DNA from 4 places in the Oxobacter pfennigii genome. Region 3 is predicted to be linked to each of the others. Evidence: riboswitches for the same ligand, from Rfam matches in the RefSeq annotation. Region 3 holds a riboswitch; each other region holds the start of a gene.

Region 1 (5,465 bases), on a different contig from region 3:
ATATTCAAATTTATCTTCAGTATTACTTTTGCTCTTATCATCTATAATAGACAGGCTGCCTTCAAGGGTTCTTAATATCTCTCCAATGGTGATATCTGAAGAACTTTTCCCAAGTATATACCCACCCTGAGCACCTTTTATACTTTTTACAAGGCCGGCTTTTCTGAGAGAAGAAAAAACCTGTTCCAGATAATTCTCTGAAATGCCTTGCCTTTGTGCAATGCTTTTTAATGCAACCTGATCTCCAAGAGAATTTACCGCCAAATCCAGCATTGCACGCAACCCGTATCTTCCCTTTGTAGAAATTTTCATAACTGACACCCCAAATCAATTCCTAGTAATCCTATATGCTTAATATAATAATATAATCTTCTACGCATATTGTCAATATGGATTAGAAATATTATAGAAAAAATATTTCAGTTGTTTCCATGGCTTGCATAACAAGATTATCTATATCCAATGCTGCTTCTGATGCTTCAATATCTGAAAGTTTTGGCTTTGTCTTTGGGTGTTTTGGCACGAAAATGGTACAGCAATCCTCATAGGGAAGTATTGATGTTTCATAAGTTCCTATTTGTCTTGACAGAGACATTATATCTGTTTTATCCATTGACACAAGAGGACGGAATACAGGACGGTCAGATACACTGTCGCTGACTACCAGGCTTTCCATGGTCTGGCTTGCAACCTGACCTATACTTTCTCCCGTAGTTACGGAATTTACTCCATACTTCTCCGCCAAGGCACAGGCTATTCTCATCATGAATCTTCTCATAATGATAGTTAATTCATCCTCTCGGCATTTTTCCATTATCTGCATTTGTATATCGGTAAAGGGAACAACACATAGCTTCATATGGCCTGTATATTCCTTCAATATCCTGGCCAATTCTTTTACTTTCTCTTTGGCCCTTTCACTGGTATAGGGATGGCTGTGGTAATATACGCAGCTTATATCCACTCCCCTTCTTGCCATTAAATATCCTGCCACCGGAGAATCTATGCCGCCGGACAGCATTAAAAATGTGCTTCCGTTTATTCCATAAGGAAGCCCTCCCTGAGCCTTTATCCTTTTTGAATATACATAGGCTTTTTCTCTGATTTCCACATTAACAACGCATTTGGGATTGTGTATATCTACGGATATACCATCCACATTGTTTAACACATATTCTCCTACGGCTCTGCTGACTTCCATGGAATTTAAAACAAATTTTTTATTAGCCCTGTTTGTTTCAATTTTAAAGGTAGAGCAAAAGCTATCATTAACCTCTTTAAATGCTTGAGCTTTTATTGAATCCATATCAGCCTCTACCTGGGTAACTATGCAGATTTCAGTGATTCCAAAAACCTTTTTCAATCTATCAATAATCTCATTAAAGTTCTCAGAATAAAGAAGCGTCCTTCCGGAATCCGTAACATATTCATAATCCAAACCCTTCAATGCATTATCAATATTGTTCTTCAACTTCTTTTCAAATGTATTTCTGTTAAGCCCCTTTAAGAATATTTCCGGGGCATATTTTAATAATAAAAGTTCTTTCATTTTAACCCCTCCTTAAAAATTTAAGGCATTTACTTAATGCGTTTATGGCTTTATCCACTTCACTAAATGTATTAAATTCACTGAAGCTGAAGCGTATTGTTCCTTTTATTTCCTCGTTTTTTAATCCTATTGCTTTGAGCACATAGCTGTCTTTAGTATCTCTTGCCGCACAGGCTGAACCAGTTGATACAAACACCGATTCTGCTTCTAGCATATGAAGCAGCACTTCTCCTCTAACTCCAATAAAAGATATACTTAATATATAAGGTGAAAAATCATTTATATGCTGTCCGTTAATTTTTATACCCTTCATTGATGCTATGGAGTTTAGAAAATGTTTCTTAATATTCAATACATGCTCAAAGTTTTTCTCTCTATTTTTATATATAATTTCTACGGCTTTAGCAAATCCGGCATAAGCTGCAAGGTTTTCGGTGCCGGACCTCAGCCTTTTCTCCTGCCCGCCTCCATATATAAGTGGTTTGGGGGTAAGGCCTTTTCTTATATAAGCAATTCCCGCGCCGCGGGGTCCGTGTATTTTGTGAGCGCTGGCAGACAAAAGATCGATACCTGAACTTTGTATGTTTATGTTAAGCTTACCATAGCTTTGTACTGCATCTACGTGGAATTTTGCCCTGCTGCTTTTTTCTTTTATAAGCTTTCCTATGGCTTCAATGTCCTGTATGATGCCGGTTTCATTGTTTACATGCATTATACTTACTAGCTGGGTATTTTTATTTATGCTCTTTTCCAATTCATTTAAATCTATTTTCCCTTCATTGTCTACATTGAGATAAGTTACTTCAACACCTCTGCCTTCCATCTCCATACAAGTATTCAATACGCTGGGATGCTCTGTTTTTGTTGTTATTACGTGAGCCCCTTCTTTAACAAACCCAGTCAGCAAAAAATTATTGCTTTCACTGCCGCCCGAAGTGAAAACTATTTCACTGGCGCTTACATTCAAAGTCTTTGCAATAGCTTCCCTGGCCTCATTGAGTTTTTTTTCAGCCATTAAGCCTAAAGAATGGGCAGAAGAAGGGTTCCCGTAATAGTTTCTCATTATCTCAGCCATTGTATCTATAACCTCATCGTAAGGTTTTGTAGTGGCGCTGTTATCAAAATATACTTCCATTTATTTCACCTCTTAATTGCAAATAACCTAATATATATAATAAATTAATTTGTTTATTCTTTAAATATACTGTTCAATAAAAATAATTTTATTATTTTAAATTTTCATAACCTACTAATCATACCGGATTAATATAGTATTTTCAATGACTTTACGGATTTTACTGCCTTTTATGCTTAAGAAATGCTGAAAATATGCCCTTGACAACGAAAATATAAGATGCTAATATTAAAAAAATTCAATAGAGAATGTTCTCATCCAGAGAGGTTGAGGGACTGGCCCAATGAAACCTCGGCAACCAACAGGTTCATTTACCTGGAAAGGTGCCAACTCCTGCGCCCTGGTTAAGCTTGGGTCGAAAGATGAGAGGGATAACTTACATTTTTGTATATACAACCTCTTTCATCCTCTCGATCAGGTGAAAGAGGTTTAATTTTATTAATAAAAAACATAATGATTTAAAAGGAGAGATAATAATGAGCGAAAGAGTATTAAAATTTGACACCCTGCAGGTACACGCCGGTCAAGAGGCTGATCCAACTACAGGTTCAAGAGCTGTTCCAATTTATCAGACCACTTCCTATGTATTCAATGATACCCAGCATGCAGCAAACCTTTTTGGATTAAAGGAATTTGGCAACATTTATACAAGGATAATGAATCCAACTACCGATGTATTCGAAAAAAGAATAGCTGCCCTAGAGGGCGGAATCGGCGCTCTGGCAGTAGCTTCAGGTTCTGCAGCCATAACATATGCAATATTAAACATTACCCAGGCAGGAGATAACATAGTATCAGCCAGTACTCTTTATGGCGGAACATATAACTTATTTAAATATACACTGCCCAAATACGGCGTTGATACCATATTTGTAGATCCAGATGATACAGATAATTTCAGAAAGGCAATTAATGATAAAACAAAGGCTTTGTATATAGAATCCATAGGCAATCCGGGAATAAACTTAATCGACATTGAAGCTGTTGCAAAAGTAGCTCACGATAACGGAATACCTCTGATTATAGACAACACCTTCGGTACACCTTATTTGATAAGGCCAATTGAATATGGTGCTGATATAGTGGTTCATTCTGCAACAAAATTCATTGGCGGACACGGAACATCCATAGGCGGGGTAATCGTTGATTCAGGTAAATTTGACTGGGCAGCAAGCGGAAAATTCCCCGGATTAACTGAACCGGATCCAAGCTACCATGGAATTAAATACACCGAATCCTTCGGAGGATTAGCTTACATTTTAAAAGCAAGAGTAGTTCTTTTAAGGGATACAGGAGCAGCTTTAAGCCCTTTCAATTCATTCCTCTTCCTTCAGGGACTTGAGACTTTATCTTTAAGAGTGGAAAAACATATTTCCAATACAAAGAAAATTGTAGAGTTTTTACAGAACCACCCTAATGTTTCATGGGTTAATTATCCCAATATAAAAGGAAACAAATACTATGATTTAGCGCAAAAGTATTTCCCCAATGGCACAGGCTCTATATTTACATTTGGTGTAAAAGGCGGAATTGAAGAAGGGAAGAAATTTATTGACAGCCTTGAGATATTCTCACTCCTTGCAAATGTAGCCGATGCGAAATCCCTGGTTATCCATCCTGCCAGCACAACTCATTCACAGCTTTCAGAGGAAGACCAGAAAGCTGCAGGTGTTACACCTGATCAAGTCAGATTATCTATAGGTATTGAAGATGCTGATGATTTAATATATGATTTAAATCAGGCTCTTAATAAAATAGGCTAATAGTATTATTATATAAAACTTTTTTCACAACCTAAAAGGGACTCTCTATATAATTTAAAATTATGGCTCTTCTGGAACTATTCTATTTATCGGAGAGTCCCCCTTATTTGTAATATAAAATAGCAATGAAAAGAGGAGTAAGTATGGGTACGAAAGAGGTAAGACAATTTTTTCTTGAGAGAAGCTTACCGGATCCTGTATTTGAACTTTCTGACAGCGGTGCAACTGTGGATTTGGCTTCAAAAACCTTAGGAGTTGAACCCGGGCTAATTGCCAAGACACTTGCATTTAAACTGAAAGACAGAAATATTTTGATAGTTATGAGCGGTAATTGCCGAATAGACAATAAAAAATTCAAACAATACTTTGGTATTAAAGCAAAGATGCTTGAGCACGATGAGGTTTCAGATATTACCGGCCATCCTGTAGGAGGGTTGACACCTTTCGGATTAAAAAATGGACTCGAAATCTATCTTGATATTTCCATCAAAGAATTTAAATTTGTATATCCTGCTGCCGGTTCAAAAACAGCAGCATTAAAGATATCTCCGTCACTTATGCAGGAGCTTACGGATGCAATTTGGGTTGATATATGCCAGTAACGTGCAGGGTTATCGTTTTAGGTTTGCTTATATGACATATATCAAACTTGACATATGATAAGTTAAATGTTAGTATATTTTAAAAATGAATTATTCAATTCTCATCAAGAGAGGCAGAGGGACTGGCCCGATGAAGCCTCGGCAACCTTCAGGTTCATTTATCTGAAAAGGTGCCAACTCCTGCGCTGGATTTTAAAAATCCAAGCGGTAGATGAGAGAGGAAGCCTTATTCAGGTTCTGATAACCAAGCCTCTTTCATCCTAAGCTTTAAAGATGAAGAGGTTTTTTTATTTGACATTATTGGAGGTTAAATCGTGGATAAGGTAAGGATAGCACTATTAGGTTTAGGCAATGTGGGGAAAGGTGTATGGAAAATATTAAATACAAATATTGAAGAAATTAAAAAACGCTCCGGG
Region 2 (5,465 bases), on a different contig from region 3:
AAAACCCTTAATCCCTGCACTACTTCAGGCGTAACCTCATTTGCCTTAAATCCTATGGTTGCCAGGCCGAAAGCTGCCACCGAGCCGCCTATTGCCACGCCGGCCTTTATTGGTATGAGCAGTAAGGACATATTGAGGGCTTTTACGCTTTTTCCTGTCTTCCATTCACTATAATCGGCAGTATCTGAGTAAAATGCGGCGGACGGGGCATTGGATATAGCCATGCCGAACTGTGCCAATCCTACAAGCGCGATAAATACCGCCGCATTGCTGCCGGCAAATAAATAAACAGAAATCATCCCTATGGCCCAGACTACTATTCCCATTCTGTATACAGTTCTTTTATCATATTTATTGGTTAAAAACCTTGACGTTGTGGCTCCCACAAGCATACAGCCTGCTGTAATAGGCGCATACACCGCAAAGAGCAGTAGATTTCCTACGACATATTTAAAATAATACATACCCAAACCCATGAGGACGTTTGTTGCGGTCAATCTGAAAATATCCGCAATCACTAATAAAAGCAGCGGTTTGTTTGTGGCTACGGCTATAACCATATCTTTTAGCGTGGCAGGCTTTCTTCCCGGCATGGGTTTATCATAATCCTTTGCAAGATAGGCAATGTAATATAATCCGGATATGATTACCGCTCCGAATACCAGCACGGTTAAAAAATATCCCTTAGTCTGATCACCGCCGCCCAGGAATAAGACCAGCGGCAATACTATAGCACCCCTTACCAGCTGTCCTATGGCGGCACCCTGGCCTCTGCTTGCGGAAAGGGCTGCTCTTTCGGTCTGGTCCGAGGTAAATACCGGAAGCATTGTAAGGCGGGAAGTGGTTGTAAAGTTGACAAAAACATAGCCCATTATATATGCAATTGTGAGATAGGCAGCCTTTACAGGCAGGCTTACATTAAAATCGGTAAACATGAGCAGGTTAAAAATTATAATTAAGGGCGGGGCTACAAAAAGCCATGAGCGGTATTTACCCCATGGCATATTGCTTTTTTCAACCAGCGCTCCTATAAGAGGTACGTCAACTGTGTCAACAACTCTTCCGATAAGCAGGATTGTTGCCGCGACAGCCGGCAATACCATTGCAACATCGGTCAAAAAGAAAGGAAAATACTGAGTTCCCATTGTTGTCGCAAAACCCATGGCAAATTCCTGATATCCGTATGCGATATAAACTCTTTTTGGCAGCTTAGACATTCTTAAACCTCCTATATATATTTAAGAACAAAGATTGATTATAAAGTTAAACATCATATCTTCATATTTTTGAATTTTAGGTCCTATTATATTTAAGGGCCTTCCATCAAGCTCCGGATGGCTTTCTCTATATTTTTCCCATACTGTAAAGTACTTTGAATTTATGCTTTTATCTATTTCATTGATTATCTCGCTGCGCCTTTTTAGCTTTAAAGCTTCATGGGGGTCCTTGTTATCGCCTTTATAATAGTCATCATATCTTCCGTTTATATATACATACTCAAGTACGGCTTTTAAGTTTTCGGATATGCTGCCGTGCATATCCATGGCGCCCTTGTCAAAGCCGAACATATAATTTCCGCCGGGTGCAAGTATATCAATCAATTCCTTGGCTTTGTCTATGCATTGTTCTTTCGTGGCCGAGTGAAGCATTACAAGAGGATAAAAACCGCTTAATATATGCTTTTTGCCCAGCTTCTCCTTAACGATTTTGGGATCACCGTATTCAAAACGGAGGATGGTATGGGGAGGCAGCTCATAGAAATAATCCAGAAACCTCATAAAGTCATGCTCTACAAAGAGGTTTACATTTATGCCCATTTCGGTTATTGCTTCCACCTGTTTTTTCAATGTGGGCCAATAGAACTTTTCAAAATCCTTTTCTCTCATAAAGGGGCCCATATGGAGGGGTATGCCTACCTGGCCGAAGGTTGAAGGGCCCAATGGCTTTCCTTTTTTAATAAGGATGGGTGTTATAGCTTCACATGCTTCTATAACCTTTTGGGGGATTCTTCTAATATCGGATGAGATTCCTGTAAAGCTTCTGAAAAAGTCGGCCATAAAGTCATAGGGACCCGTTGTTGCACCGCCGGCCATTGATACAAATCCGTATTTGGCATTCAGCCTTGCACTTATGCCTCCGATTACCGCCGCATCATCGCTTTGAACCTTCATTGCTTTGGAGAGCGTCATGGCTTTTGTGTTAGAGTCTGTGTCAAGTCCGGTATATAAGCGCGGTAAAATCTTATCTACAATGCAATCATATGGCGAAGCTATGAAATCATCATAATCTTCCGCCGTCATACCTGCTACATTGGGATGCTGCATGGTTCCGTCAGAGCTCATTATAAAAGGCTTAGAGCCTAGAATCTGGTAATATGAAGGGTACCTTCGCCCTACACCCGGTGCCGAATCCGAAGGAAAGTCCTGACATACCTTATCCAGCGCTGCTTCTGCCTTTGAAAAATCCCAATATACTTCCGCCACATCCATCTGGCAATACTTAATAGCTGAATCTAAGCCCATGGCACCGCTTATTGGGATCCTTGACGGAATTCTCCCGCTTAATAAATTGCGGTACATATCTTCTCTTTCTTTTGCTAATACTTTTACATCGGACATATTTTCCATTCACCCCTTAAATATTTCTCCTTCTTATGGGACTTAAGTCACATAGAAATTTAAATAGCTCATAATATCTTATTGAAATTGATAAAGACCTAGAACAAAATAATTAATCCGCACCAGCTTAAAATATCTTGACACCGCATATAATAGTTGATATTATAAAAAAAAATCTATGAGAACACGTTCTCATCCAGAGAGGTTGAGGGACTGGCCCGATGAAACCTCGGCAACCTTCAGGTCCATTCACCTGAAAAGGTGCCAATTCCTGCAGCTGAATTTCATTTATTCAGAGGCGAGATGAGAGAGGTAGTCTGCTTTATTTTGCGTGTAAACCTCTTTCATTGACAATCGAGTATGAAGGAGGTTTTTTATATGCCAATAAAAATACCGGATAACCTTCCGGCAGCTGAAGTACTTAACAGTGAAAATATTTTCGTGATGGGTGAAGACAGGGCTTACCATCAGGACATCCGCCCGTTAAAGATAGCCATATTAAATTTGATGCCTACAAAAATTTCAACGGAGACGCAGCTTTTAAGGCTTCTCGCCAATTCACCCCTTCAGGTGGATATTACGCTGTTTCTGCCAAAGGACCACGAAAGCAAGAACACCCCGGCAGAGCATCTTAAGAACTTTTATACCACCTTTGACAGCATAAAGCATGAGAAATTCGATGGCATGATAATAACGGGAGCTCCTATTGAACATCTGGAATTTTATGAAGTGGATTACTGGGATGAGCTTAAGGAGATTATGAACTGGAGCCTCCGCAATGTATATTCCACGTTGCACATATGCTGGGGAGCCCAGGCAGGACTTTATCACCATTATGGAATACCTAAATACCCCCTCAAGGAAAAAATGTTCGGTGTATTCCCCCATACCGTTGAAAAACTGGGAGTAAAGCTATTAAGAGGGTTTGATGATGAATTTTATGTGCCGCAATCCCGGCACACGGAAATAAGAAAAGAGGATATAGTTAAGATGCCAAGCCTTGATATTCTTGCCCAATCGGAAGAGTCGGGCGTATATTTGGTAGCTTCAAAGGACGGAAGGCAGATTTTTATAACCGGCCATCCCGAATATGATCCTTTAACCCTGAAGGCAGAATACGACAGAGATGTTGCAAAGGGTGTTCCCATAGAGGTGCCAAAGCATTATTTCAAGGATGACGACCCGGCAAAAGCCCCCGTTTCAAGGTGGAGAAGCCATGCAAACCTTTTATATGCAAATTGGCTCAACTACTATGTATACCAGGAGACACCATATGATTTAAACGCACTGGAGTAAAAGATAAGGGGCTGTGGCATTTTGAACACTCAATTGGCTATGTTCGCGTTCTGCAAGTTCTAAGGCTCCCTGCCTTGAAAATACAAGAATTTTTAAACTTCACTATCGCTCAGACAATCTAAAATTCTAAGTATTTTCTTCGGCAGCGTTACCAAGAACTTGTTCAGAACTCTCACAATTGCTCGTTTATGTTGTTCATAATGCCACAGCCTCTTTGTTCTTTATAAATTGAATTCTTCTTTTGATGTTAAAATACAGTAAGCCAAAAGTATTGTGCCTGTCACTATAAATATGTCCGCCACGTTAAACACAGGGAATATATAGGTTCCAAAATGAAATTCCAGAAAATCTACTACGCTGCCTGTCATAATCCTGTCAGTTAAATTTCCTATGGCCCCTCCCATTATAAAGGACAATGCCGTCCTTACAATCTTATTTCTAAGCCTGAAAAGGTAATAAGCTATGAATATGCACACAAGCACCGTTGTAACTATGAAAAAGTACCTTTTATTTTGCAGAATGCTCCAGGCTGCCCCTTTGTTCAGCACATGGGATATATAAAAGAATCCGTCAATTACCGTTACCGAATCATTCAATGGTATGGCACCCGATATAATATATTTGGTAGCCTGATCCAGCACTATTATCAAAATTATTATCGCAGTCCAAAGCATAGTCCATCCTCCTTAGTTGGGCTGCTGCGTCTTGAACAATCATTTACTATGTTCGGATTCTGCAAGTTCTAAAGCTCTCTGTCTTGAAAATGCTAGAATTTTTAAACTTACTTTCGCTCAAACAATCAAAAATTCTAAGGATTTTCTGCGACAGGCAGGCCAAGAACTTTCAAAGAACCCTCGCAATGCCCGTTACATTATTCAAGACGCAGCAGCCCCTTTTCATATAATATCATACCAAGTTGTCATGTGAAATACCGGCATTATATAAATTTTTCATTATCCGGCAAAAAAATATTGCCCATGACGTTACGTCATGTATTACAATTATGTAGAGGTGATGTCGTTGGGAAATGATGAAGCCATGTTCACCGTAGGAGAGTTTGCTGCAAAGGCAGGAGTTACACACAGGACTCTGAGGTATTACGACAGTATAGGCCTTTTGCAGCCCAGCGCCCATAATAAGTCAGGCCACAGGCTTTACTCGCTGGAAGACTTTGCAAGGCTCCAAAAGATTATGACCTTAAAATTTATAGGTTTGCCCCTTGATGATATAGGAAACATTATTAAATATGATATTGATGGCAAAGGCTTTAAAAATCCGCTGGAGCTTCAAAAACAGGTGATGACTCAGAAGATCCGGCATATGCAAGAGGTTTCAGCAGCCATCGACGAGGCTCTTTTAATGCTTAATAAAGGAGAAAAACTTAATTGGGACAAATTTATAAATATCATAACTGCAATCAATGCGGACATAAACTGGCCGGCGCAATATCAAAATGCCTCCAATTTAAAGACCAGGATTAAAGTTCATGAAGATTACAGCACGAACAATCAGGGCTGGATGGAATGGTTTTTTAAACAATTAAATCTTCCT
Region 3 (5,465 bases):
TAGAAAAAATAATAGACGATGACCCGGTACTGATCAACCATATGATTTTGCCGGAAGGCGAGGGCCTTCCCGAGCACTATTCAAATTCAAATGTATATATGATCATTATCAGGGGGGAAATGACTTTAAAGTTAAACGATCAGGAACAGCATTTATATACCTGCGGCCAGATAATCAATATCCCTTATCAAACGAAGATGAATGTAAACAATTTTGGCGGTGGCGTATTGGAGTTTTTTGTGGTAAAATCTCCTAACCCCAAACACTACAAGAAAGACTGACCTTTGGAAAAATACTTACAGCTTGATCTGCAGATAAACATAGCTGCTTGCACCATCACTTCGCATTTATTAAATAAAGGAATCAAATGTTATCTATTTCATTGTTGACTACTCTTGCTGATTATTATACCCCATTTCTTACCTAAAATATAGCAAAACCGTGTAAAATCAACATTTTACACGGTTTGCCTCTAATTATCTCCGGGACTTTTGACCCAGCTGAACACCTATTTTCCGCTTATTCCCCAATATTGTTTTGCCTCGTCTTCCATCTTTTTAAGCCTGCTATAATAATCTGAGAATTCATTTAAGTGAGCAAGTGCTATTTTAGCAGTCATAACCGGATCATCATTTGTAACATTAGTTGCAGGATCCCTTCGGCCGTGTTCAAGCTCTACATCAAGTCCCATTCTGAACTGTTCAACGTCGAATTTACTGAAGTTAATATCCAGCATCCTTGCCAATTCAACAGCTTCTTCAGTTGTAAAGCTTTTCTTGACTTCATCTGAATTAAATCGGGGCACTGGATATGGCATCTTACAGCAGTTATATTTACGCGTCATTTCGTTGACATAGACCGGACAAATATATGGGGACATGAAAACCTCCATTAATATAATCATCAATATCATTCTATGATTTATGCCATGGTTTGCCATAGAATATGAAAGTGGACTGCTTTATATTTTTTAAAGCAGTCCACTAAAATAAATTATTTTAATTTTGCAAGCTCAGCCTTTATTTCTTCAACCTTGTTCAATTTTTCCCATGGAAGGTCAATATCGGTTCTTCCGAAGTGGCCGTAGGCCGCAGTTTGTTTGTATATAGGCCTTCTTAAATCAAGGTCCCTTATAATTGCCGCCGGCCTTAAATCAAATACCTTGTTTATTATATTTACAATAGTATCATCTGCAACGACACCTGTGCCCGAGGTATCAACTTCTATTGAAACAGGCCTTGCCACACCGATGGCATAAGCAATTTCTATTTCAAGTTTTGTTGCAACTCCTGCTGCCACCAGATTTTTAGCAACCCATCTTGCCGCATATGCTGCGGAACGGTCTACCTTCGTGGGGTCTTTTCCCGAGAATGCACCGCCGCCGTGTCTTGCATATCCGCCGTAAGTGTCAACGATAATCTTTCTTCCTGTAAGTCCTGAATCGCCCTGAGGCCCTCCTACAACAAACCTTCCTGTTGGATTGATGAAATACCTTGTATTTGCATCCAGATATTTTTCAGGAATTATTTCTTTTATTACATGCTCAATCATATCTTTTTCTATCTGCTCATGACTGACTTCCGGTCCGTGCTGTGTGGATATAACAACTGTATCCACTCTTACCGGGGTATTATCCGCATATTCCACGGTAACCTGAGTCTTTCCGTCCGGCCTTAAATAATTCAAAGTACCGTTTTTTCTGACTTCAGTAAGCCTTCTTGAAAGCTTGTGGGCAAGAGATATGGGAAGGGGCATTAATTCAGGTGTTTCGGCGCAGGCAAATCCAAACATCATGCCCTGATCTCCCGCACCTATGGCTTCTATTTTATCGAATTCCTCTCCATGCTTTGCTTCAAGAGCTTTGTCAACTCCGAGGGCGATATCGGCTGACTGTTCATCAATGGAAGTCAATACCGCACAGGTATCGCAGTCAAATCCGTATTTAGCCCTGGTATAGCCTATTTCCTCGATTGTGCGCCTTACTACTTTTGGTATATCCACATAGCAGTTTGTTGATATCTCTCCCATAACCAAAACTAAGCCTGTGGTTACTGCTGTTTCGCAGGCAACCCTTGCGTTAGGGTCTTTAGAAAAAATTTCGTCTAAAACTGCATCTGATATCTGATCGCATATTTTATCCGGATGTCCTTCTGTAACTGACTCTGAAGTAAAAAGTCTTTTAGTCATTTTATAACTCCTCCTTTTGATAACAGGGGCTTCTTTAATATGTAAATTATTCTTTTATCATTAGTTTGTTCAATATAAGAATTCCCTGAAAAAAATTTTTTTTTACACATTTACACAAAAAATAATACCTCTTCAGACGAAGAGGTTTTCCCTACCCTCATCTCGCGGCAATTATCCGCAGGAATTGGCACCTTGGCATAAAATGCTGGTTGCCGGGTTTCATCGGGCCTATCCCTCCACCTCTCTTGATAAGAGTGTATAAAACACATATATTTATTTACCAATTATATAATATATCATACTCACATTTAGTTGTCAATAATTATGAAATAAATCGAAAAATATAATTTTTTGCTGTTATTTCAAGGCTCCTACTTCATTTACAGATTTGTTCAAGGTCTCGTCTATTGATGCAATTACCCTCTGGTTTGCCTGAAAGCTTCTGATATTCACTATCATATTGGTCATTTCGCTGGTTAAATCCACATTGGACTGCTCTAAAATTCCCTGGCGGATATCAATATTCTGCGCTTCGGCTATCACAGGCTCATCTCCAGTAATGATTAGATTATTGCCTGCTTTTGCTATATTGTTATAATCCACAAAATCAACAGTAATTATTCGGTATCTGTCCACATTATCCACAGTTATAATACCGCTATCATTGACAGTAACCTGTCCACTGCCAACAACAGCAGGACCTGTCTCTCCTGTTTCCAAATCTTCCGCCATTAAAAATTCACCGTCAAGGTTTACAATTCTTCCCTCTGCATCCAATATAAAGCTTCCGTCCCTTGTATACCTTGCAGTCTCATTTATGTCATCATAGCTTCTTACTTCAAAAAAGCCCTGGCCAACAATCGCCAAATCAAGAGGATTTCCTGTCTCCATGAAATTTCCCTGACTGAAATCCGTGTATACTTCACCTTTGTGAACACCAAGAGATAGCGGACCTATATCTTTTCTCTCTAAAATACCGTTTCCTGTATCCTGTACGGTTTGCAGCATCACTTGGGAGAAAGATTCTGAAACCACCTTGTCCTGCTTGTATCCTATAGTAGTTGAATTTGCCATATTGTTTGCTGATGCGTCCTGCTTTGCCTGAATATTCTTCATACCGGCTGCCGCGGTATATATTCCTCTTAACATGCAATCACCTCCATTTACTTATTATACAGAGCCTTTATTTCATCCTGAAAAACCATACCCTTTTCCCGGGCAAGCCTTATCAGTTCATCATCCGATATTTTAGGTTTAGGTGCAGCCATCATTATCAAGGATGCCAAAACAAACCCTATCCCCATTCCTAATATAACCTTTTTATCCGAAAAAAGTGCCACTATTTTTTCATACCAAGCCTTAATAATACCTCCCCCTTCAGTATACCCAGCCTGTCTGCAATTTCTTCCACGCTCAAGCCTTCATCCTTCAAAAGGGCTGCCTGCTTGTTTACGTCCTTTAAATCATCCTTGTTTAATTTTAGCTGGGTGTTTTCTTTATGATCAATTGTATATGTTTCCTCAATTGCTTTAACTTCTTCTTTTACTTCCCTGCTTTCCTTTAGCCTTCCTATTTCACTCCAGAGTAAGTCCAATTTATCCTCCAAAGTGTCCAATTTATACATGATATCGCTTTCCTCCAAGAATTCCTTGAACTTTTCCTCATAACCCAATACCTGAAAGACAAACTCCGGCTTTGGTATCTCCTGCTCCTCAGCAGCCTTTTCAACAACAGGCTCACTTCTTTTCTGGGAACCCCTTACTCCTATTATAATTAATATAATTCCAACAGCAAAAACTATATACTGCATATATCCTCCAAACATATGACATAGGCGAATAGCTACTGATATTTAAGCTTTTTAAGGTTGTCCCTTAATCTTAATATAACCCTGCTGTGCAGCTGGGAAACCCTTGATTCGGATATACTCATTATCTGCCCTATTTCTTTCAGTGTTAATTTTTCATAATAGTAAAGACTTAAAACAAGTTTATCCTTTTCATTGAGCATTTCAATGGATTTCTTTAAAAGCTGCATTTTTTCTTTGTCTTCCAGTATCATTTCGGGGCGGGGGCTTTTAACATCCTCTATTGTGGCAGATAAAAATATATCATCATCGTCGGAATGGAATATTATCTCATCTAAAGAAACCACAGAAAGGTAATTCACATATCCCTCAATCTTTTGCAAATCCTCAATAGGTAAGTCAAGAGCTTCGGAGAGCTCGCTGTTTTTAGGATCTCTGCCCAGTTTTTCCTTTAGTTCTTCCCTTACCTCATTAAGCCTTGTGACCTTTCCCATGGCGCTTCTGGGCATCCAGCTTATCTTTCTCAATTCATCGATTATTGCACCCTTGATTCTTAAACTGGCATAGGTTTCAAATTTTACTCCCCTTTTGGGGTCGAACTTGTCTATTGCATCAATAAGGCCTATGACACCATAATTAATAAGGTCATCAGAATCCACAGGCGACATTTTTCCAATAGCTATCCTGCTTGCAATAAATTTTACCAGCGGAAGATATCTTAATATTGTATCTTCTCTGCTTTCACAATCCATAGCATATAAACCCAATTTGAAACCCTCCTCTCGAAATAATTTATCAGTCCAGTTTGCTGAAAAGATAGGAAATTTTATTAATAAAACCTTTTATACCGCCGCCTGTACTCTTTGTCTCAACCTCGTTTCCTAAAAGGGATGCAGCAATTGTGTTCAGGCATTTGCTGGCATCACAGGATGGATAGGCCACCTTGAAAGGTATCTGGTCCATGACGGCCGCCCTTACCTTTAAATCATCTATAACATAACCTAAGTAATTAACATCCTTATTAAGAAAATTCTTAACTGCCCTTGACAGTCTTTGATAGGTTACTTCCCCCTGCTTGGGAGTCATAGCCCTGTTTACCACCAGATTAATCCTGGTCTTGGGAAGGTGGCTTAAAGTTACCTTCATCAGACTGTATGCGTCGGTAATTGCCGTAGGTTCCGGAGTTGTAACGACTATAACCTCATCGGATACGGCAATAAAGCCCAATATATTTTTTGATATTCCGGCGCCTGTATCCACTATCAAAATATCCGTATCCTTAAGATCGCTGAATTTATCCGATAGTATCTTTCTCTGAGATTCTGTCAATTCAGCCAAGCTCTCTATTCCTGAGCCTCCCGGAACAACCTTTATACCTCCCGGACCGTTTATCAATATATCATTTATACCTTTATTGCTGAAAATCACGTCGTAAAGATTGGATTTTGCTATAACGCCTATTATTACATCA
Region 4 (5,465 bases), on a different contig from region 3:
CCGGATGATATATTAAATGATAACAGTGTAAAGATTGTCGTAGAATTATTAGGCGGAATGGACCCTGCCAAAGATTATATACTAAGATCAATTGAAAATAAAAAGCATATTGTTACAGCAAATAAGCTTCTGATTGCCACTGCAGGAGAAGAACTCTTTTCTGCCGCTTATGAAAAAGGGGTACAACTATGTTTTGAAGCAAGTGTCGGCGGCGGTATACCTATAATTAAAAATATAACCGAAAGTCTTACTGCCAATAAAATCGAAGAAATTATAGGTATTGTAAACGGCACAACAAATTACATTCTTTCTAAGATGGCCGATGATGGAGTGAATTTCCAGAACGCTTTAAAGGAAGCACAAATAAATGGACTTGCCGAGGCAGATCCTACTTCCGATGTGGAAGGCTATGATGCTTTATACAAGCTTTTAATATTAGCTTCCCTTGCTTTTGATACAAAAATTGATGTTAATACAATCCACAGAGAAGGAATTCGAAACATTGAATCAATAGACATTAAATATGCACAAGAATTAGGGTATGCAATCAAGCTTCTGGCTGTTGCCAGGGATAAAGGTGATAAATTAGAGCTTAAGGTTCATCCGGCAATGGTGCCTGCTTTCCACGCACTTTCAAATGTTAAGGATTCCTTTAATGCAATCCTAATTAAGGGGAATGCCGCAGGGGACTTGATGTTTTACGGAAGAGGGGCAGGAGATTTGCCAACCGGCAGTGCAGTAGTGGGAGATATAATATCCATATTGAGAAATAAAAGGGATTTACCCTTCAAAAGGCTGTTTAAAAATGATACTATTCAAAAGAAGGTCTGCTCTGCTGAAGAAGTCGTATCATCATATTATATCAGGGCTAGTGCCGGGAATATTCCCCATGTTTTCGATAAAATAAAATCCATATTTGCAGAAAATGATATCAATATTTTAAATATTATTAAAAACGTTGAATCTCAGAATACTGTTTATTTTGCGTTAAAGACCGGCTGTACGTCAAAAACAAATTTAGATAAAGCTTTAAACAAGATAATGGATATTCATTATGTTGATAAAGTTGAAAATATAATAAGGATAGAAGATTTATATTAAAATAAGCTTATTGCTGCGAAATACAGCAATAAGCTTATTTATTTAACAGCAAAGAAATCGACTGTTTTATCTGCCAATGGCTTGTTCAAGATCCTTTATTAAATCAGTTACATTTTCTATACCTATGGATAACCTTAAGAGCTTGTCTGTTACCCCCAGCCTGTTTCGCATTTCTACCGGTATTGCTTCATGTGTTTGCACATAAGGATAGGTAATAAGACTTTCTACTCCCCCCAGGCTTTCCGCAAAAGTAATGACCTTCACATTTTTTAATATTTTTGCTACCATTTCCACAGACTTTACTGTAAATGAAATCATTGAACCAAACCCGGTAGCTTGTTTAATGGATACCTGATATTCATCATGCCATGGCAATCCAACATAATAAACCTTCTCTACTTCATTATTTTCATGCAGCCATTTTGCTATCTCAAGGGCATTATTCTGCTGTTTATCCATCCTTATCGCAAGAGTTTTTATCCCCCTTAGTATAAGCCAGCTGTCGAAAGGAGACAAAACAGCTCCGGTGGATTTTTGTATAAACCTGAACCTTTCAATCAGTTCTTCATCATTTACAACAATTAATCCCGCCAGCGTATCATTATGCCCTCCAAGATATTTAGTACCGCTGTGTACTACTATATCAACTCCAAAGTTTAAAGGTTTCTGATAATATGGCGTTAAAAATGTATTATCTACTATGGTCAGTATGCCTTTCTGCTTTGCAGTTTTTACAACTTCCGCTATATCAGTAACCTTCATCATTGGGTTTGATGGGGTTTCAATTAAAATCGCCTTTGTATTATTTTTTATTCCTTGTATCATCGTTTCTAAATTACTGGTATTCAGATATGAAGTTTCTATTCCATACTTCTTGTATATTTCTTCAAATAGCCTGTAAGTACCTCCATAGAGATCATCAGATATAATAATATGATCACCTGCAGAAAATATGGTAGCTATTGCTGTTATAGCAGCCATCCCTGTTGAGAATGCCAAGCCTTCTTTACCCGACTCAAGCTTTGCGATTGTTTTTTCCAATTCTTCTCTTGTCGGGTTTTGAAGCCTTGAATAATCATATCCCGTACTCTGATTCAAACCAGGATGCCTGAATGTAGCACTCTGATAAATGGGAAAACTTATGGCTCCTGTTTTTTCATCATATCCTTTATATCCATGTACAACTTGCGTATCAATACAATAATAATCCTCTTTCATAGTAAACTCCTCCTGCATATTTGTAATTTTATTTCAATCATTGATATTCTTTTATAGTTTTTATTGGATAAAATTAAAAACCTCCTTCACCAATAATTATGGACGAAAGAGGTTAATAAATTTCCACCATTTTGTTACTATCCTCTCTCATCTTCCACTTAAATTAATCAAGCGTAGGAATTGGCACCTTTTCAGATAAATGAATCTGAAGGTTGCCGAGGCTTCATCGGGCCAGTCCCTCTGCCTCTCTTGATGAGAATTGTTCAAGTATTTAATTTTTCTAATGTTATCATTATAAATATAATGTGTCAAGCAGAATTAACTATAATACTGTTCTATATAAATTCGCAATGAAACTTTTTGCATTGATTAATAACTGATGCGCAGCCCAAAACACATTACATATACACAACTAAATGAAAAACATATATCCTTGATCTGTTCTATATTTTTCTATCTCATCTGCTAAATCATACAAAGTTATTCCTTGCAATGCAGTTTTAACCGCATCATCCAGAGGATCGAAAACTGATCGCCGTAAAGCTGTTTCAATTTCAGGAAATCCAGGCGAAACAGTCTCTTCCGTTCTTTCAAAAAGAGTAAGTTCCACTGCTGTCAGAATATCATAAACAGTTATTTCCTGAGGCACCCGGGAAAGCTGATACCCTCCCTGGGCTCCTTTTACAGAATTGACCAAGCCTCCTCTTTTCAGCAGTGAGAAAACCTGTTCCAAATATATTTTGGATATCCCTAACCTTTCTGAAATACTAATTATCGTAATATATTCACCGTTGTTATATAATTGAGCCATGTTTATCAAAGCGATAATCGCATAACGTCCCTTTACAGATATCCTCATATGTTAAATCTCCATTTCATACTTATACTTTATCTATTTGATAATATTTGAAAAAAATATCCTTGTCAATAGTATAGCCACCATGGAAAATTCTAAAAACCCAATCCCCATAGTCAGGAATTTATTTTTTCATATATGAAATGATAGATAGTGCATTATATATTGCTTGAAAGCTCGGGTCTTATAACTCCTGTTTCCAGAGCTAAAAGATAATCCGCCCATTTTGAAGCCCAATCCCTCAGTTCCTGTACTCCTAAAGGTTCCGGTGATTTTGAATCTGTGTGGTTTGCGATTTTATTTGCAAGGCTTAAATAAACCTTAGCCTGTTCTGAACCCGGTGCTGCTTCAATGGTGGTTTTCCCCTGAAGCTCACATTGAGTAACCGTGACTGAACGGGGTATATATTCCACAACCTGGGTTTTAGTCTGGGTGATAAAATCATCGACTATTTCCCTTGCATAAGGAGCGTTAATGGAATTTGCAATAACACCGCCAAGCAGTGCACCGCCTGAATTGGAATATTTTTTTATACCTTTGAAAAGGTTGTTTGCAGCATAAATAGCCATAAAATCAGCAGATGAAACGGTAAATACATGCTCGGCTATTCCTTCCCGTATTGGTACGGCAAATCCTCCGCATACGACGTCTCCCAATACATCATATATGACAAAATCAAGATCCAGCTCTTCAAATATACGCTGCTGTTTAAAAAGTTCCACTGCAGTTATAATACCCCGTCCTGCGCATCCTACACCGGGAGCAGGACCGCCGGCTTCAACACAATAAACACCGTTAAAGCCCTCATGTATTACGTCATGGGCATTTACCGTACTTTTTTCTCTTAAGGTATCAAGTACTGTGGGTATATAAGTGCCGCCCCTTAAGGTATTGGTAGAATCGCTTTTAGGGTCGCATCCGAATTGCATTACTTTATATCCCATTTTAGAAAGGGCAGCTGACAAATTTGAAGTAGTGGTGGATTTACCTATACCGCCTTTACCGTAGATTGCAATCTGAGTAATTTTTTTTGACATGTCATTTTTCCTCCATATAAGAATGATTTGTTTTGATAAAGTAATTTGTTAGTTTTGTTAAAGCATTTTCAATATAATCAGGCTGCTCGAAAACTGATATTTTGTTTATTTCCAGGGCTCTTTTCACGCCCATTCCGACCCTTGCAACCAGCACTGCCGTACAGTCTGAAAGCGCATTTATAACATATGAAAGTTCTTCATTCTTATGTTCCCCATTTGCGCAAAGAGGTGTAACAATACGTCTTTCTATATACTCTCTGGAGCCATCGGATTTGATATCGATGATAAAAAAATCCTTTGCCCGTCCAAAATGTTCATTTATCACTTTTCCGTCTGTACTGGCAACTGCCACACGCCATTTTCCGCCCATGAGAACCGCCTCCATAGAGTTAATATTTTAAATTAAATTTGATGCGCCACCCGATTTTTCTATGGACGGCGCATCTAATTCAGTAAAGGAGGTATATTGTAAAGTCAGATATTATTTATTTATATTCTTCAGGTATGCCGTCCAGTGCTGTAAAGCTGTTTTTATGAAGATTATCCACATCAACACCTGCATCAAGCATTCCTACTTCCTGAAGTTGTTTTGCAGTTATACCGAAAGCATCATATGCACCGCTTACTGAAGGAATATAATTAAATGTCTTTAACACTTTTGCATTTACTTCAGCATCTCCGGCTACCCATTTATTATCTACCTGTATTTTAGCTGCTTCATCCTGATTTTCCTGTACCCATGCGCTGGCCTTCTGCATAGCTCTGGTATATTTTGCGGCTATATCAGGATAATCAGTTACAATATTTTCCCGTACAAATGCTGAGCAGCAGTATTGATCCTTATATGGTGCATCAAGGGCTGAATCAAAGACTACATTCAGGTCATATTCATTGGCAGCGATTGTAGCTGTGGGATCATTCATGGCAATGGCATCAACTGCTCCGTTTTCAAGTGCGATTGGTAAATCTGTGGTGCTGTATACTACGAATTCTACTTCGGAATTCTGAACGCCGACACCAATTCCATTATCAGCCAATACGCGCTTTGTGAATATAATGGGGCTGCTGGTCATGCTTGGAACTCCTACTTTCTTTCCCTTGAAATCAGCCGGGCTTGTAATTCCTGAATCCTTTTTAGCCAGTACCTTGTCGCATCCGGTGTGCAATCCTGTAGTAATTTTTACCGGTAATCCGTTTGAAAGGGGCTGAACCAAGCTGGCAAGAAGACTGAAACCGGCATCAACCTGATTGGC

What was found. Region 3 has a riboswitch for S-adenosylmethionine ahead of metK (methionine adenosyltransferase). Riboswitches for the same ligand answer to the same signal wherever they lie in the genome.
Region 1: linked by a shared signal. The riboswitch ahead of OXPF_RS01415 (homocysteine synthase) and the one ahead of metK (methionine adenosyltransferase) in region 3 are both predicted to bind S-adenosylmethionine.
Region 2: linked by a shared signal. The riboswitch ahead of metA (homoserine O-acetyltransferase MetA) and the one ahead of metK (methionine adenosyltransferase) in region 3 are both predicted to bind S-adenosylmethionine.
Region 4: linked by a shared signal. The riboswitch ahead of OXPF_RS01435 (trans-sulfuration enzyme family protein) and the one ahead of metK (methionine adenosyltransferase) in region 3 are both predicted to bind S-adenosylmethionine.

The regions. Positions count from the first base shown of each region.
Region 1 covers NZ_LKET01000014.1:108,333-113,797, forward strand. The annotation lists gene OXPF_RS01400 (RrF2 family transcriptional regulator) at 1-312, opposite strand, end outside; gene thiI (tRNA uracil 4-sulfurtransferase ThiI) at 404-1,549, opposite strand; gene OXPF_RS01410 (cysteine desulfurase family protein) at 1,551-2,684, opposite strand; SAM riboswitch class I at 2,936-3,053, shown strand; gene OXPF_RS01415 (homocysteine synthase) at 3,161-4,447, shown strand; gene OXPF_RS01420 (YbaK/EbsC family protein) at 4,591-5,049, shown strand; SAM riboswitch class I at 5,148-5,267, shown strand; gene OXPF_RS01430 (homoserine dehydrogenase) at 5,364-5,465, shown strand, end outside.
Region 2 covers NZ_LKET01000027.1:17,419-22,883, forward strand. The annotation lists gene OXPF_RS06180 (MFS transporter) at 1-1,217, opposite strand, end outside; gene OXPF_RS06185 (uroporphyrinogen decarboxylase family protein) at 1,239-2,618, opposite strand; SAM riboswitch class I at 2,808-2,928, shown strand; gene metA (homoserine O-acetyltransferase MetA) at 2,997-3,914, shown strand; gene lspA (signal peptidase II) at 4,136-4,588, opposite strand; gene OXPF_RS06200 (MerR family transcriptional regulator) at 4,929-5,465, shown strand, end outside.
Region 3 covers NZ_LKET01000029.1:214,143-219,607, reverse strand. The annotation lists gene OXPF_RS08910 (cupin domain-containing protein) at 1-281, shown strand, start outside; gene OXPF_RS08905 (DUF5661 family protein) at 509-880, opposite strand; gene metK (methionine adenosyltransferase) at 994-2,187, opposite strand; SAM riboswitch class I at 2,342-2,442, opposite strand; gene OXPF_RS08895 (flagellar hook-basal body complex protein) at 2,545-3,336, opposite strand; gene OXPF_RS22435 (hypothetical protein) at 3,351-3,527, opposite strand; gene OXPF_RS08890 (hypothetical protein) at 3,527-3,997, opposite strand; gene OXPF_RS08885 (FliA/WhiG family RNA polymerase sigma factor) at 4,030-4,746, opposite strand; gene OXPF_RS08880 (MinD/ParA family protein) at 4,790-5,465, opposite strand, start outside.
Region 4 covers NZ_LKET01000014.1:113,885-119,349, forward strand. The annotation lists gene OXPF_RS01430 (homoserine dehydrogenase) at 1-1,101, shown strand, start outside; gene OXPF_RS01435 (trans-sulfuration enzyme family protein) at 1,168-2,319, opposite strand; SAM riboswitch class I at 2,464-2,578, opposite strand; gene OXPF_RS01440 (RrF2 family transcriptional regulator) at 2,732-3,178, opposite strand; gene nifH (nitrogenase iron protein) at 3,334-4,212, opposite strand; gene OXPF_RS01450 (NifB/NifX family molybdenum-iron cluster-binding protein) at 4,214-4,582, opposite strand; gene OXPF_RS01455 (ABC transporter substrate-binding protein) at 4,698-5,465, opposite strand, start outside.